Regions from separate parts of the Klebsiella africana genome, predicted to be linked through region 2. Evidence: predicted binding sites of a transcription regulator. Region 2 holds the regulator's gene; each other region holds the start of a gene.
The links. Region 2 encodes PurR, which represses purine synthesis genes. Its sites were predicted from a motif close to CANGCAAACGTTTGCNTG; they were not measured.
Positions count from the first base shown of each region.

Region 1: a site for PurR is predicted at 957-974, ahead of purH (bifunctional phosphoribosylaminoimidazolecarboxamide formyltransferase/IMP cyclohydrolase). Genes of this name have one in related genera too.
Region 3: a site for PurR is predicted at 1,034-1,051, ahead of LGL98_RS23350 (NCS2 family permease). Genes of this name have one in related genera too.

Region 1 covers NZ_CP084874.1:4,942,661-4,944,931, forward strand. The annotation lists rRNA gene LGL98_RS23725 (16S ribosomal RNA) at 1-455, opposite strand, end outside; gene purH (bifunctional phosphoribosylaminoimidazolecarboxamide formyltransferase/IMP cyclohydrolase) at 1,084-2,271, shown strand, end outside.
Region 2 covers NZ_CP084874.1:2,258,601-2,260,871, reverse strand. The annotation lists gene LGL98_RS11000 (MFS transporter) at 1-319, opposite strand, end outside; gene cydH (cytochrome bd-I oxidase subunit CydH) at 487-579, opposite strand; gene purR (HTH-type transcriptional repressor PurR) at 872-1,897, shown strand; partial or broken gene punR (DNA-binding transcriptional activator PunR) at 1,920-2,271, opposite strand, start outside.
Region 3 covers NZ_CP084874.1:4,857,693-4,859,963, forward strand. The annotation lists gene LGL98_RS23350 (NCS2 family permease) at 1-921, opposite strand, end outside; gene LGL98_RS23355 (glutathione S-transferase family protein) at 1,311-1,979, opposite strand; gene soxR (redox-sensitive transcriptional activator SoxR) at 2,239-2,271, opposite strand, start outside.

The sequences.
Region 1 (2,271 bases), 2.6 Mb from region 2:
TTGCCTTCCTCCCCGCTGAAAGTGCTTTACAACCCGAAGGCCTTCTTCACACACGCGGCATGGCTGCATCAGGCTTGCGCCCATTGTGCAATATTCCCCACTGCTGCCTCCCGTAGGAGTCTGGACCGTGTCTCAGTTCCAGTGTGGCTGGTCATCCTCTCAGACCAGCTAGGGATCGTCGCCTAGGTGAGCCGTTACCCCACCTACTAGCTAATCCCATCTGGGCACATCTGATGGCATGAGGCCCGAAGGTCCCCCACTTTGGTCTTGCGACGTTATGCGGTATTAGCTACCGTTTCCAGTAGTTATCCCCCTCCATCAGGCAGTTTCCCAGACATTACTCACCCGTCCGCCGCTCGTCACCCGAGAGCAAGCTCTCTGTGCTACCGCTCGACTTGCATGTGTTAGGCCTGCCGCCAGCGTTCAATCTGAGCCATGATCAAACTCTTCAATTTAAGTTTGATGCTCGTGAATTAAACTTCGTAATGAATTACGTATGTTCACTCAGAGACTTGGTATTCATTTTTCGTCCGAGGACGTTAAGAATCCATGTCACTTTGAGTGCCCACACAGATTGTCTGATAAATTGTTAAAGAGCAGTTGCGACGCGCTTTAGCGCTCTGTCGCGAGGTGGCGTATATTACGCTTTCCTCTTTCAGAGTCAACCCTGAATTTCAGGATTTTTCTCTTCAACCGAACCGGCTGTTTGTGTGAAGTGATTCACATCCGCCGTGTCGATGGAGGCGCATTATAGGGAGTTCTCGAGCGTCCGCAATAGAAAAATGGCAGAAAAATGACTGACTGCTGCATTCCCCAGCAAAACCCCGCTTTATACCTCGTTACACACAGAATTATCCACAGGAGAGCGTAAAAACATGACCGCTAGCCCCGTGGATCGCCAGCTATATAGAAGGAGAATCACCGGCCTGGAGAGAAACATAAAAATTCGCGAGCGTTGCGCAAACGTTTTCGTTACAATGCCGCGCTATGACACGGATGCCCGGTTGGGTGCGTTAGGTGAGTTTTTAGGCAAAAACTCACCTAACGCTCTCTGTAATGTTCAAATCCTGGGGATTTAATACCATGCAACAACGTCGTCCAGTCCGCCGCGCTCTGCTCAGTGTTTCTGACAAGGCCGGTATCGTCGAATTCGCGCAGGCGCTTTCCGCTCGTGGTGTCGAGCTGCTGTCCACCGGCGGCACCGCTCGCCTGCTGGCAGATAAAGGTCTGCCGGTAACCGAAGTCTCTGACTACACCGGTTTCCCGGAAATGATGGATGGACGCGTGAAGACCCTGCATCCGAAAGTGCACGGCGGCATCCTCGGTCGTCGCGGTCAGGATGACGGCATCATGCAGCAGCACGGGATCGCGCCTATCGATATGGTGGTCGTTAACCTCTACCCGTTTGCCCAAACCGTCGCTCGCGAAGGCTGCTCACTGGAAGACGCGGTGGAAAACATCGATATCGGCGGCCCGACCATGGTCCGCTCCGCAGCGAAGAACCATAAAGATGTCGCTATCGTAGTGAAGAGCAGCGACTACGAGTCCATCATTAATGAGATGGACGCTAACGAAGGTTCCCTCACGCTGGAAACCCGCTTCGATCTCGCCATTAAAGCCTTCGAACACACCGCCGCGTATGACAGCATGATCGCTAACTACTTCGGCAGCATGGTTCCGGCCTATCACGGCGAAAGCAAAGAAGCCGCTGGCCGCTTCCCACGCACCCTGAATCTGAATTTCATTAAGAAGCAGGATATGCGCTACGGCGAAAACAGCCACCAGCAGGCTGCCTTCTATATAGAAGAGAATGTCAAAGAAGCCTCCGTGGCGACCGCCACTCAGCTGCAGGGCAAAGCGCTCTCCTATAACAACATTGCCGATACCGATGCGGCGCTGGAGTGCGTGAAAGAGTTCAACGAACCGGCCTGCGTTATCGTTAAGCATGCCAACCCATGCGGCGTGGCCGTCAGCGACTCGATCCTCGACGCCTACGATCGCGCTTACAAAACCGACCCAACCTCCGCGTTCGGCGGCATCATTGCCTTTAACCGCGAGCTGGATGCTGAAACCGCGCAGGCGATCATCTCTCGCCAGTTCGTCGAAGTGATCATCGCGCCATCCGCCAGCGAAGAAGCGCTGAAAATCACCGCCGCGAAGCAGAACGTTCGCGTACTGACCTGCGGCCAGTGGGATACTCGCGTTGCTGGCCTCGATTTCAAACGCGTTAATGGCGGTCTGCTGGTTCAGGACCGCGATCTCGGCATGGTC
Region 2 (2,271 bases):
GGTTGAGGCTGGTAATAATGCGCGACAGCAGCAGCGTGGTGTAATCCGGCGCGATGGATGACAACAGGTTGCCGACGGTGAAGATCCCCATCAGAAAAATCAGCGCATTGCGCCGCGCGCGATGCGACAACAGCAGCGTCATCAGCGGTGCGCCGACCATGACGCCGATGGCATACGCACTGATCAGCATTCCCGCTACCGGTATTGAGACGTCCACACCTTTCGCAATCACCGGCAGCAATCCCATAGGGGAGAACTCGGTGGTACCGATGCCAAAGGCGCCGATCGCCAGCGCGAGTAAAGGAAAGTTGATTTTCATTCAATGACTCCATCAGACCGTCAGAGAGGACGGCGTAACATCAGAAGTCAAAAGCATGACATCAATCACAAAAAAACAAAAGTGAACGAAATGACAAAAGATTTTTGCAGAATTGATAATAATGACAGGATATGGGGAGGAAGCTGCGCTCCTCCCTCAGCGAAACATTAGTGCAGAATGGCGGTCAGGCTGAAAGCGACAATCACGCCGAGAGCAATAATCGTGGTGATCAGCGAAAACTTTAAATTGGTATCCATCATTTTTCCCTCTGGTTATCCCCACAACAAAAGTGAGCTTGCTCATTTTTGCACAAAAAATCGCAAAAATCTTCCGGGATTTAGGGCGATGCACATTTTTGCTCTTCCACTTTGCCCCAAGATCGGACAAAATCCCACGCTAATTTAAAAGCGTATCGGCCATTGACCCCTTCCTGTCGTTCTGTGTCGTTTTCCCGACGTGATGCAATGTTGAAAATTGTATTCAGGGTGTGTGTAGGCAAACGTTTACGTATCGATGTTCAGGCGATCAGGTCAAGGCATGGAGTGAGATGTAATGGCAACTATTAAAGATGTAGCGAAGCGCGCAAACGTTTCCACTACAACCGTGTCACATGTAATTAACAAAACCCGTTTCGTTGCCGAAGAGACGCGTAACGCGGTATGGGCGGCGATCAAAGAGCTGCACTACTCGCCGAGCGCCGTAGCGCGCAGCCTGAAAGTCAATCATACAAAATCGATTGGCCTGCTGGCGACCAGTAGCGAAGCCGCCTATTTCGCTGAAATTATTGAGTCCGTTGAAAAGAGCTGCTTCCAGAAGGGCTATACCCTGATCCTCGGTAATGCATGGAACGATCCGGAAAAACAACGTGCCTATCTGTCGATGATGGCGCAAAAGCGCGTCGACGGCTTGCTGGTGATGTGTTCCGAGTATCCGGATTCGGTTCTGAGCATGCTGGAAGAGTACCGCCATATTCCGATGGTGGTGATGGACTGGGGCGAGGCGAAAGCCGACTTCACCGATGCGGTCATCGATAACGCCTTCCAGGGCGGGTATATCGCCGGCCGTTACCTGATTGAACGCGGCCACCGCGAAATCGGCGTGATCCCCGGACCGCTGGAGCGCAACACCGGCGCAGGACGCCTGGCCGGCTTTATGCAGGCGATGAAAGAGGCGCATATCAGCGTGCCGGAAAACTGGATTGTGCAGGGCGACTTCGAGCCTGAATCCGGCTACCGCGCTATGCAGCAGATCTTAAACCAGCAGCACCGTCCGACGGCGGTGTTCTGCGGCGGGGATATCATGGCGATGGGGGCCATCTGCGCCGCAGACGAAATGGGACTGCGGGTGCCGCAGGACATTTCGCTGATCGGTTATGATAATGTGCGTAACGCCCGCTATTTCAGCCCGGCGTTAACCACCATTCATCAGCCGAAAGATTCTCTGGGCGAAGCCGCATTTAACATGCTGTTGGATCGTATCGTCAACAAGCGCGAAGAGTCGCAGTCTATCGAAGTGCACCCTCGTCTGGTTGAACGCCGTTCGGTAGCGGATGGCCCGTTTGTCGATTATCGTCGTTAAGGCCACTGGCGGGCGCGGATCACTCCGGCGCCCGCAGCCACTCCCGATTCAGCGTATCGCTGTCTCCCAAATAGTCCAGCATCCAGTTTAGCGCCGGTGAAGCGTCATTCTGCTGCCACGTCAGGCAGCAGGCCGCATCCGGGAACGGATTTTCCAGCATCAGCGCAGTCCATTCGCCGCGATCTATCCACGGACGGGCGAAATGGCTCGGCACCATGCCAACGCAGAGGCCCGCCGACAGACAGGTCGCCGACGATTCCCAGTCGGGCACGACCACCCGCTTCTGATTATCCAGCAGCCAGGTTGTTCGTTTAGGCAACGAGCGCGAGGTATCCTCCCGCACCAGCGACGGCCAGTTACGCAGGATATCGTCG
Region 3 (2,271 bases), 2.6 Mb from region 2:
GACGCTGCTCAGGGAGTCGGTGGTCAGTGCTTTTCCGCCGTTGATGATCTGCCCGTCTTTGTCCAGCAGGTTTGCCTGGCCAGCCACCGCGCGGATGGTACCGGTGGCGTCAAAGACCGCAGTCATCACCAGCGCCAGCACGCTTGGCAGCACGACCGGGTTTAGGGCACCGACGATATCCAGGCTGCCGATCAGCGAGTTACCCTGCGCATCGCTCAGGGATGGCATGGCGAAAACCCCGGAAAAATGAACGTTGGGATCGAAAATCAGGCCGACAATCGACACGCCAATGATGGTCAGCAGAATACCGCCAGGCACCTTCATCTTTTCCAGACCGATGATCACCGCAAGACCAATCAGCGACATTACCACCGGGAAGCTATCAAATTTACCCAGCGCCACCGGCAGACCGTCCAACGGGTTTTTGATCACCAGGCCAACGCCGTTGGCAGCAATCAGCAGCAGGAACAGGCCAATCCCGATCCCGGTACCGTGCGCCACGCCCTGCGGCAGGTTGCGCAAGATCCAGCTGCGGATGCCGGTTGCGGAAATCACCGTAAACAGGACACCCATCAGGAATACCGCGCCAAGGGCTACCGGAATACTGATCTGCTGCCCCAGCACCAGGCTGAAGGCGGTAAAGGCGGTCAGCGAGATGGCGCAACCGATCGCCATTGGCAGATTCGCCCACAGCCCCATCGCCAGCGAGCCAACGCCCGCCACCAGACAAGTGGAGACAAATACCGCGGCCGGCGGAAAGCCCGCTTTACCGAGCATACCCGGCACCACGATGACGGAATACACCATCGCCAGAAAGGTAGTAAGACCTGCAACAATCTCCTGACGCACGGTGCTGCCGCGCGCAGAAATTTTAAACCAGGCGTCTAATGAACCGCCGGTACGCGCTGAAGGCGTAGACATAGAAAACTTCCCCTGAAAATTTTTATCGTTCGTGGGTATGCGTGGTGGACCCTCCACTGCCAGTTAAACGCGATCTCCTTGTACCGAATTGCAACGCAAGGGGGGCTGCAAAAAAGCAAACGTTTAACTCCGCGCATACACTACGGTGGTCAACCTTGTCGGCTCCCCCCGGGTAGCAGAAAAAAGCGGGAGCAAAGCAGAAAGGCAAACGATTATCCGGCCTTTAGATAACCCTTTTCAACCGATGTTTATCGTATTTCGCTAAATTTCGCTTATGACGAACAGAAAATAACCAGCAGATGCGCAAACGTTATCGTCTATGCGCAATCCGCTAACATTTTTTTAGTGAGTTGCTTTCATTTAGCCGGGTCATCGGATCCGCTAATACTTCAGGTGCCGGGTAAAGAAAAGGGGCCGCCACGCTCGATGGCCCGTTGCCAGGCCGGACGCTGTTCCACCCGCTGACGCCAGGCCTCGATATGGACGAGGTCATGCATACCGCCGCGGGCTAACAACGCCATCACCGGGAAGCTCATCTGAATATCGGCCATGCTCAGCCGCTCGCCAGCAAACCATGGCCGCGTGGCAAGATGGTCATCAATAAAACGCGCATGGGTGGCCAGCTGCGGATCGAGCCACGCTTTTTGTATGCCCTTACCCAACAGCGAGCCTAATGAGCGGACGCCAAAGGGCACGGGGGGTTTGCCCAGGCTGGCGAACACCAGCTTCATTAACAGCAGCGGCATCAGCGAGCCTTCGGCATAGTGCAGCCAGAAGCGGTACTGCAGTTTGTCGTCAATTCCCTGCGGCTTCAGCAGCCCACCGCTGTCCCAGGTCTCCTGCAAATACTCGAGAATGGCCCCGGACTCCGCCAGCACATAGCCGTTGTCTTCCAGCACCGGCGATTTCCCTAACGGATGGATTTTCTTCAGCGCCGCTGGCGCCAGCATCGACTTTTCCCGCTGATAGCGGACTATCTGATAAGGCAGCTGCAGCTCTTCCAGTGCCCACAGTACGCGTTGCGATCGTGATTGATTAAGATGATGTACCGTCAGCATGGGCCTCTCCCGTCGTTTGTTCAAATTAACTATAGGAACAGGCGCTCATTGCCGGGAAAATTTCGGCAAAATAATGAGAAAAAAACGGCGGCAGCTGCCATAGTTAAAGTGTCGACGCAAACCGGAACCTCCATCAACAGATTGCGCAATACTGAGGGGCGCCGACGTCGGGGGAAACCCTCTCGTGAACCAGCGAGATAATGCGAAAGACCAAGACCGGAAAACAACTAAAGCGCCCAGTTGTGGCGCTTTAGTTTTATTACTCCTCTTCCAGCAGCCGGGCGCCGGTCCC